3 regions of the Jonquetella sp. BV3C21 genome follow, and region 3 is predicted to be linked to each of the others. Evidence: riboswitches for the same ligand, from Rfam matches in the RefSeq annotation. Region 3 holds a riboswitch; each other region holds the start of a gene.

Evidence for each region. A riboswitch is a leader RNA that binds a small molecule or an ion and turns the genes downstream of it on or off. The one in region 3 is predicted to bind cobalamin.
Region 1: another riboswitch for cobalamin. It lies ahead of HMPREF1249_RS07520 (ABC transporter substrate-binding protein); the one in region 3 lies ahead of HMPREF1249_RS00495 (acetate--CoA ligase family protein).
Region 2: another riboswitch for cobalamin. It lies ahead of HMPREF1249_RS02665 (hypothetical protein); the one in region 3 lies ahead of HMPREF1249_RS00495 (acetate--CoA ligase family protein).

The regions. Positions count from the first base shown of each region.
Region 1 covers NZ_AWWC01000029.1:38,616-41,882, forward strand. The annotation lists gene pbpC (penicillin-binding protein 1C) at 1-263, shown strand, start outside; gene HMPREF1249_RS07515 (AEC family transporter) at 316-1,254, shown strand; adenosylcobalamin (AdoCbl) riboswitch at 1,299-1,453, shown strand; gene HMPREF1249_RS07520 (ABC transporter substrate-binding protein) at 1,563-2,531, shown strand; gene HMPREF1249_RS07525 (FecCD family ABC transporter permease) at 2,521-3,267, shown strand, end outside.
Region 2 covers NZ_AWWC01000008.1:168,684-171,950, forward strand. The annotation lists gene HMPREF1249_RS02660 (dipeptidase) at 1-1,019, shown strand, start outside; gene HMPREF1249_RS02665 (hypothetical protein) at 1,236-1,559, opposite strand; cobalamin riboswitch at 1,690-1,850, opposite strand; gene HMPREF1249_RS02670 (HAD family hydrolase) at 1,970-2,602, shown strand; gene HMPREF1249_RS02675 (DUF255 domain-containing protein) at 2,599-3,267, shown strand, end outside.
Region 3 covers NZ_AWWC01000003.1:18,048-21,314, forward strand. The annotation lists gene HMPREF1249_RS00495 (acetate--CoA ligase family protein) at 1-1,529, opposite strand, end outside; cobalamin riboswitch at 1,671-1,833, opposite strand; gene HMPREF1249_RS00500 (endonuclease/exonuclease/phosphatase family protein) at 1,945-2,793, opposite strand; gene cls (cardiolipin synthase) at 2,817-3,267, opposite strand, start outside.

The DNA.
Region 1 (3,267 bases), on a different contig from region 3:
ACTACCTGTACTACGAGCAGGGCAGCAAGCTGGCTCTGCGGTGCGAGGGAGCGGGCCAAGTTCACTGGTTTGTCGACGGACAGTTCGTCGGCACGTCGCCTTCCGGAACTGACTCGGTGATGTGGCCGATGAAGCCGGGCAAGCACGAGGCGACGGTCATGGACGGTACGGGCAGGAAGCGATCGGTTTCTTTTACCGTTTCGTCGATCTTTTCCGAGCCGGGAGAGCTTCAGGAGCTCGTGCCGGAACCTTCCAAGCCGTAGAGAAACGGCGCTGTGCTTTATCTGCTGTAGTTCATCTGGAGAGGAGAATTGGATGTCTGTCGTTTCACCTGTTATTGCGCTGCTGTCCTTGATGTTTTTGGGGTGGTGGCTCCATGGACGCGGGATTGTGACCGAAGCGGCTGAGGTCGGAATGACCCAGCTGCTTTTTTATGCTTTCATGCCGGCGGCCCTGTTCGTCGCGGGGCTCAAGTTCCGGCCCGGACAGGTCCAGGGGCTGAGGTACACGCTGATCATTTATGGCGGGTTCCTGTTCGCGATGGCGGCGGCGGGACTGCTGGCGTGGCTTCGGGGATTTGACCGGCGGCGGGTCGGCGCGGTCTTTCTGGCCGACGTGCGGAGCAACATCATCTACGTGGCCATGCCGTTGGTCGCCCTGTGGCTGGGCGAGGACGGCGAGTCGGCCATGGCGGCTTTCGTCGCGCTGTCGACGCCGTTCTACAACATCGGCCCGCTGATGGCGGCGGAGGTCGCCCTGTCCGGCCGGTTTGACTGGCAGGGCTTGGCCGACGGGGCCAAGCGGACCGCCGTCAACCCGGTGTTCATCGCGCCGCTTTTGGCGATGGGGTTCGTCTTCACCGGCACGGCCTCGGTCATCCCTGAATGGCTGCTGACGGCCTTGGGAATTATGGGGCAGGGCTCGACGGCTCTGGCCCTCGTCGTCATCGGCGCGTCGCTGGACCTTCATGGTCTCCCCCGGGCGCTGAAAGGCTGCTGGCCTGACTTGGCGGTCAAGCTGGTTCTGCTGCCGCTTTTCGTCTTCGCCTGTTATCTCGTTTGGCCTCTGTCGGATAAGACGGCTATGGTGGCGACGGTCATCACCTGCGCGGCCAGCCCAGCGTTCAACTGTTACATCATCGGCCGGTCGATCGGCCTCGACGCGGAGTACCTGTCGGGCCTGCTGGCATGTGGGACCGTCATCGGCGCCGGAACGGCTGCCGTTTGGATGGCTCTCGCGTCGGCTTTTTTGTAAAGAGAATTCTTGACTGGCTGAGCGGTCTGTTTTATGATGAGCAAAACGTCAAATGAACGCGTTTCGGCCCAGGGAAGCCGGTGAAAATCCGGCGCGGTGCCGCCACTGTGAGCTCGGGCCCCTCGGGGCCCGGCGAGTCAGACTGCTGGCCGGACGCGAGTCTTCGATGGCCCGCGGCCTACGGGTAACTTCGATGTTTCGCCGAGGGCGCTTACCCCAACGGCGGCAACAGCGACGGGCAAAGGCCCGTCGCTTTTTTAGCCAGTTTTAAAGACAGCAGGAACAGATCACAAAGGAGGAATGGGAGAATGTTTGGATCCAAAAAGGTTTTGCTTTCCCTGGGAGCTGCAGCTGCGGCTCTCGCGATGGCGGCGTCAGGGGCCGGCGCTCAGGACGTGCCGACCGTCTCCGGCGAGGTGGACGGGGTCAAGTACACCTGCAAATTCGAGCAGGCGCCCAAGCGGGCGGTCAGCCTGTCCCACTTCACCACTGAGATGATGCTGGCTCTGGGGCTCGAGCCGTCGATGGTCGGCACCGCGTTCCTCGAGGAGCCGATTTATCCGCCCGTTGCCGAGGCGTACAAGAAGGTCCCCGTGCTGTCCGACACTTGGCCGTCGATGGAAGTCTTCATGGCCACTTCGCCGGACTTCGCCACCGGCTGGGCTACCGCCTTCTCCAAGAAGGGGCTGGAAGCTCAGGCGCTGCTCGATCGGAACGTGAAGATTTTCATTCCCCGTTCGACCGTGGACTTTGACGCCAACCTGGACACGCTGTTTGACGATTTCATGACCTTCGGGCGCATCTTCCGGGTTGAAGACCGGGCGAAGGCGTACGTGGAAAAGCAGAAGGAGCAGCTGGCGGCGATTCAGAAGCGCATTGCCGGCAAGCCCGCGAAGAAGATTTTCATCTACGATTCGGGCAGCGACGACGCGTTCACCGTGTATGAGGGTTTCACCACCAACCTGTTCCGCCTGATCGGCGCCGAGAACATTTTGGCCGGCAAGGGCGTGAAGAAGACGTGGGGCAAGTGCAGCTGGGAAGAAGTCGTGGCCGGAAACCCGGACGTGATCGTGGTCATCGGCTACAGCAAGAGCGTTCGCTTCCAGGAGACCGACGCGCCCACGAAGATCGAGTGGCTTAAGAACTTCGCGCCCCTCAAGGACGTGACGGCCATCAAGAACAACGCGTTCGCACAGGTGAGCTTGGCTGATATCTGCCCGGGCATCCGGAACATCGACGCTCTGGAGCGGCTGAGCAAGGCTGTGTATGGCGACTAGAACTGACAGGAGGGCAAAAGCGGGCACGCTTTTGCCCTTTCTTTTGGTCTTCTTGGTCGTCTCGGTGCTGCTGTCGCTCGGCATCGGCGCGGTTCACGTCCCGCTGTCCCAGACGGCGGCCGTCCTCGTCTCGCACCTGTGGGGCGGCCCGGGCGGAGGGCCAGCGGCCGAGGCGATCGTCTGGGGGCTGCGCCTTCCCCGGGTGCTTCTTGCCGCCTCTGGAGGGGCGGTCTTGGCTCTGGCCGGCGTCTTGATGCAGACTTTGACTCGCAACCCGGTAGCCGAACCGTACGTGCTGGGCCTTTCCAGCGGGGCGTCGGCCGGCGCGGTGTGGATCATCATCTTCGGCGGGCTGCCGTGGGCCGGCGGGTGGGCCGTCCAGCTGGGCGCCTTCGCCGGCGCCGTGCTCTCGCTGGCCGTCGTGCTGTCGCTGGCGGGAAAAAGGCCGTCAGCCCTGCGGCTGGTGCTTTTAGGGCTGGGCGTCGGGGCGTTTTTCTCAGCCTTAACGGCGTTCACGCTCTGCGAGGCCCACAACGACTCGGAGCTGCGCAGCGCGATGTTCTGGATGCTGGGCAGCTTTTCGACCGCCCGGCTGGCCGATCTGCCGCCGGTGCTGTTGGCGCTGGCCGCTGGCGTGGTCGGGACCTTGGCCGCTCACAAAGAGTTGGACGGTCTGTTGCTGGGCGACGGACCTGCCGCGTCGCTGGGCATTCCCGTTCGGCCGGTTCGGATCGGC
Region 2 (3,267 bases), on a different contig from region 3:
ACGACGCGTACTTCGTCGGCGCGAACCGGGCGCGGATCGGCGCGGTGGACTTCTCCGACAGCTCCAACGTCATGACGTCTTCCGGACTGACCGACTACGCGAAAGAAAAGGGCTGGTGGGACGGCAGAGAGCCGTTCAGCTTTGCGAAGACATTTGATCCCCGGCCGGCCGACAGCCCGAAGGCCTACTCGGCTCGGCGGGAGTGGAGAGCGATGAGCATTCTCAGCCCGTCGGGCAACTGGCCGGTACAAAACGACGCGGTTGCCTATCCTATTTTCGTCAAGCCGGATGCTAAGCTGACGGTTCAGGACCTGATGAAGCTCTACGGGGACCACATGGAAGGGACGCCCTACGACCTAACCAAAGGTCCGGCCGCCGGGCCGTTTGGCAACCCGAGCCGTTGGACGGTGGAGCAGAAGGCCCTGCCCGACGACCTGAAAGGCCTCGATTGGGAGCGACCGATTTCGATTTTCCGCTGTTCGTACAGTTTCGTGGCTCAGTGCCGGGCTTGGCTGCCCGAGCCGCTGAAGGCCCTCCTGTGGCTGGGCCTTGGGGCGACGGACACGACCGTCTACGCGCCGATTTACTGCGGCGCCACATCCCTGCCGGAGGAGTGGTCCCGGGGCGCAAGAGACCGGTTTGACCCGAACAGCGCGTGGTGGGCGTTTGAGTTCGCCCGCAACTGGGCGTGCCTGCGGTGGGATGCGATGTTTAAGGAGATCACTGAGGCTCGGCAGAAGCTCGAGCAGTCGTACTTTGACGCTCAGCCCGGCCTAGAGCGTCTGGCGGCCGAAATTGCGGAGACGAGCGTTGAGTCGGCGCGGACGTTCCTTACCGGCTACAGCTCGACCTGTCTGAGCGACCTGTCGCGCCGGTGGTGGGCTCTCTGCTGGCAGCTGGTCGGCCAGTATCACAGCGGCATGAAAGTCACCGAAGGCGTGAGCCAAGAGAACTTGGGCTACCCGATCGACTACCTGCGGGAAGTCGGGTTCGGCTCGACGTGGAGGCCCGGCAAGTAACGGGACGCACGATCCACAAAAACGAATCAGCGGCCTGCCTATTCAAGGCAGGCCGCTGATTTTTCGTGAGAAAAAGCGCAGGCCGTTCCTTGCTGAAGGGAACGGCCTGCGCTGGAGCATGAATCTTCCGCAATGCGTGAACGCGTCGATTTCTTAGGGGGGAACCGGAGCGGAAGAATTCAAAGGTTGAACCGGAGCGCGGACGCTCCGAAGTTCTCAAAGGTTGTCAGTTTCGTCGAAAAGCTCTTCGGCGACGGCGAGCCGTTTCTGGTCGAACCGGCGGTTGCGGAAGAACAGGACGAGGTCAATGGTCACCATGATGATGTTCACCGCGTACATGGTCAAGACGGCGACGCTGTATCCGGCCGGATCCATCAGACACTTGGAAATGCCAGCCGCGTAACCCACAAGGATGACGATGAGGAACATCAGGCTCTTGCCGCCGACCGTTCGGGACGTCCAGCTCTTGTAAATGGACAGGGGCCAGGCGCAGCCAAAACAGATCAACATAACCGTCTCCAACACGTTCACCAACGACATTTAGGAAACCCCCTTTGAATTTGTCGTGTCCCAAAAAAAGCGGGAAGAGCCTCAGCTCTTCCCGCGGAACACGAGTAACTGACCGCTTTACAGCGGCTTGTCACCGGACTCCCGAAATCCCGCGGGCGGTCGTGTGTCTCATCTTGTGGTGGGTATCCTGGCTTCCTTCAACCGGCGGGACGCCTTCCGGGCAGGTGACTGCCGTGGCTTTTATCCCGTCGTCAGGTTCACAGTGGCGGCTCCGCTCCGGATTCAAACCGGATTCCCCGCTCCTCAAGACGTTTAACATTACTGTGTTAAGGTACTCTGATTCCCTCAACTTGTCAATGCTGAGGACAAAAAGTACGTGAGATGTGGGGTATAATTCCAAAAGCGAAGCCGCTTCTTTGATTGGGAAAGGGTGTGTTGGCGTGATTGAGGCTGTGGCCTTTGATTTTGATTTGACGCTGGTGGACAGCAGTCAAGGCATTTGGGCGACCATCTGCGCCTTGGCGGACGAACTGGGGCTGAGAAAGCCGTCGCTCGACGAGGTGAAGGCGACGATCGGCTATTCTCTCAAAGACGCCATGGCCGGGTTCTGGGGGCGTTTGGGCGACGGTTGGGTCGAACGGTATCGGGAGATCTTTGCCGCCCAGCACTACCAAGGCGTCGTTCCTCTGCCGGGCGTCATTGAGACGCTCAAAACCCTAAAGAGCCGCGGAATCGGCGTGGCGGTGGCCACAAACCGCCTGTCGCCCGACGACGTCGTCAACGCTTCCGGCGTGGGTGCCGTCTGCTCGGTGATCGTGGGAATCAGGACGCTGCCGTCCAAGCCGTCAGGGGCCATCATCTCGGAGGCCTTTCGGCTTTTGGGCGTCGATCCCCAGAGCTCGGCCTACGTGGGCGACACAGACATCGACATGATCGCGGCGGCGAACGCCGGGTGCATGCCCATCGGCGTCACGACTGGCAACCACTCGGCCGCCGATTTGCAGAAGGCCGGGGCTCGGCACGTGCTTTCTTCCGTCGTCGAACTGCCGGATCTGTTGGCGGGGCTGGAATGACCGGCTGCTCAGTTCCGGAAGAGTTCGGCCGCGCCGTCTCGTGGCGGGCCTTCGACGACCAAGCTCTGGACGAGGCGCGGGCTAAAAACGTCCCGCTGTTCGTCCTCGTTCACGACGAGACCAGCCCGTGGAGCTGGGCCGAAGCCGACGTCCTAGCCGGCTCCGAGGTTGCCGGTATGCTGGCAAAAGATTTCATTCCCGTCTTTGCCGACGCGAACGCCTATCCCGCCCTTGCTCTGGCAGGTCAAGCCCTCTGCCGGCTCTTTGACGCGCCCGGGTGGCCGCTGATTCTCATTTTGACGCCCGAACTGCGGCCGATTTTCGCCACCTCGTGGCTGCCGCCTCGCAAGGGCGCCAAGTTGGCCGACTACCTGCCCCGAATCAAGTGGCTTTGGTTGATGAAGCGGGCCGAAGTCGAGTCGGCCGGGCTGGCAAACTGGGCGAACTGGAAGCGGGCCTTAGCGCCGCTGCCGGCTTCTTCCGAGCCAGCCGACTGGAATGAGTTGGTCAGCCGAGCCGTGAGTGAGGACGCTGACGAGGAGTTCGGCGGTTGGGGAACGGAGCATAAGTTCCCGTGGCCTTGGCGGCTGCGCTTGGCCCTGCGGGATCCGGCGTTTCGGAAGCTGGCCGACAGGACGCTGCTGGCCCTGCTGACCGGCGGGCTC
Region 3 (3,267 bases):
TCCATGTTCGTGCAGAGCGCTTCGCGGGTCACCGGAATGCCGTACTTGCTCAGAAGGCACTTGGCGTCGTACTCGGACATCAGCGGCGGGTAGTTCTGCAGGATGGGCGTCCCGGTCACCGGCTCGTCCTTCGGGAGTGCCCGCAGCTGGTGCCAGTTCACCATCGCGCGAAGGGAGCGGGCGCACTGGCGGAAGCTCTGGAAAATCGGGATGCCCGCGTCCTTCAGCCGCTGAATGAACGAGCCGCCGTGGGCCTGGTCGATCATCCAGACTACCGCTTGGGGCTTTTCCGCCGTCTGATAGTTGCGGATCAGCTCGTCAGCCATCACGTCGCCGGCCTTGCCGATAACCATCGACAGGGCCGTGACGACCATGTGAACGTCCGGGTCGTCCATGGCCGTTTTCAGGACCTGCTGGAACTTCTCCGGCGTCTCGGAAACCTGAATCGTCATGTCCACCGGGTTGCGGGGCGAGCCGAACGACGGGATGTTCTCGGCCATCTTCTTCTGCGTGTCCGCCGAGAGCTCGGGGACCTGAATTTTCAGGTCCGTCAGGCTGTCGGCCATCACGATGCCCGCGCCGCCGGACGTGGTGAGAATGGCGACCCGGTCGCCGGTCGCCCGCTGGCGGGCGCCGAACATCTGGCCGATGCCGGTGATGTCGTCCATGTCTTCCATTGGAATGATGCCGTACTGGTCGAAGATCGCGTCCCATACGGCTTCGTCGCCGGTCAGAGCGGCGGTGTGGCTCTGGGCCGCCTTCTGGGAGATCGGCGACCGGCCGGCCTTCAGGACGGCCACGGCGATATTCCTCTCGCGGGCGTCCTTGACCATCTGGAGGAACCGCTGGCCGTCGCCAATGCCTTCAAGGTACATCATCAGGAGGCGCACCTGCGGGTCGCAGATGACGTAGCTGGCGCACTCCACCGCGTCGACGTCCGCTTGGTTGCCGGTGGTCACCACGTAGCGGTAGTTCACCCCGTGATCGAGTCCGACGCCGAACGACGAGAAACCGAACGCGCCGCTCTGGGAGACGAACGCCACGTGTCCGGCCTTGGGCGGATCCACGTCCAGCAGGGCGCCGGTAAAGGTGAGCGGCGTCTTTTCGGCCAAGTTGAGCAGCCCTTGGCAGTTGGGCCCCAGAATGCGGATTTTGCCGCTTCGGGCGATCGACAGAATCTGTTCCTGCAGTTTTTTGTTGCCCGTTTCGGCAAAGCCCGACGAGTAGATGACCGCGTTAGGAATGCTCTTGGCGATGCAGGTCTCCAGCACCGACGGGACGATGTTCGCCTTGACGCTGATCACCGCCACGTCCGCTGAGCCGGGAATATCAGCTAGGTTTTTATAGCACTGGTACCCGCCGACTTGGTCGTACTTAGGGTTGACCGGGAACAGGTCGCCGGAAAAGCCAAATCGTTTCATCACCTTGATCGTGCGGCCGGTCAGGCTGTCAAGGTTGGCGGACGCGCCGACGACGGCGACGCGGCGGGGACAGAAAAGCCGGTGAAGCGGGTGTTCGGAAAGGTTCATGATCAGGACTCCTTCACGAAAGATTGTGTTGCCGACAAAAAAGGCCGTCCCAGCGGGACGGCCGAATACGTCAACGACAGCGCCTGTCGTCAGTAAGGACGAAGACGCAAGTCAGAAATCGCTCCGAGTCCACGCGGGGATTTTTGCGCGCCTCGCTAGGCCGGTCTCCTGGCTTGCTATCGCTCTTTGGAACACCTTCCCGGAAAACTTCCAGTGGTTTGCTGTTCCGCAGTCAAGCATACAGTGGCGGGTCCGCGCCGGCTTTTTACCGGACTTCCCGATCACCCAGCGAGGTTTCTTTGTAATTTTACGATACTCGGATCGCTTCAGCGCGTCAAGGGTGATTCACCCGTCCTGCCGCGGATAAAAAACGCCCGGCGCCGCAGAAAAGCAGCTCCGGGCGTTTGCGGTTTTTTTACTTCTTGGCTCCGCCGGCCAAAATGAAGTCCAACAGCACGATGTCGTGATCCGGGTGCTGGCTTCGGCCCGGCGAGCGGCGGGGAATCGACGACTCGGCCTCTCGAAGAGCCGGCGGGCGGGAGAACGTCAGGCTGGCGTAGCCGATATGGTCCAGCGACGAGCGGGTCGCGTCGTAGCTGTACAGGCCGTCGGGCAGGGTCAGCAGGCGAAAGGCCGTCTTCGGCGACTCGTAATTGAAGTCGCCGGTGATAAAGATCGGACCGTTGAGCGACGAGACCAACCGGTCCAGCGCTTCCAGCTGGGCAGCCCGCTTGGCGTCGTTGTACGCCTTGGCCGATACGACGTCGCTCTTGCCCCGGGTGCTCTGGCTTTTCAGGTGGACGTTCACCAGCGTGAACTGAAAGCCGCTCGCCTTGTCCTTAAAGGTCGCGACCAGCGGCGGCCGGTCGAAGAGCCGAAACGTCGAGCCGTCGTGCTGAAACGACGCGTTGGCGAAGTAGACGTCCGGGCCTGACAGCATTTGAACTGCCGAGTCCTTCCAGAGAAAGTACAGGTCTTGGCTGCTCGCCGTGTCGTTGCCCGCAAACCGCCAGCCCGGCAGGTGGCGGGCGACCAAGTAGGTCATCGCGCCGTCGCCTTCGATTTCCTGCAGCGACAGCAGGTCGGCTCGGCTGTCTTGAATCGTTTGAGCCAGATGGGCGCAGTCTTCCGGCGTGTAGCGCTTCTGCCCCGTCACGGCGAAGTACTCGATGTTGAACGTGCCCAAGCTGAAGGCCTCGGCCGGCAGCGGCTGGAAGACGCAGGCCGCGGCGATGGCGCACAGCGCGGCAAAGAACTTTTTCATCGGATCGCTCTCCTTTTTGAGGGCTATAGAAGAGGGCTGAGCAGCCGGGTGAGCGCTTGAACGGCCCGGGCGGGACGTCCCCGCAGCGACCACCGGCGAGGGTTCAGAGGGACGCAGGAGCGCAGATAGCGGTTCTGAATGTGCAGCAGCGAATGGGCCTCTTGGGTGCCGTAGAGCACCAAACTGATTTCAAAGTTGAGCGCGAACGACCGGGTGTCAAAGTTGCTGCTGCCGACGAACGCCAGATCGTCGTCCACCGTGATAGTCTTGGCGTGAAGCATGCCGCCGTGGTACAGGAAAATCTTCACACCTGCGGCCAAAAGGTCGCTGTAATAGGCCTTCGCCGCGTTTCCAACGATAAAGTGATCGGTCTTCGCCGGGACGAGCAGCCGAATCCGGACCCCTCGGCGCGAGGCCGTCTGCATGGCCTGAATCAGGCTGACCGTCGGGATCAAGTACGGCGTCGTGATGGTT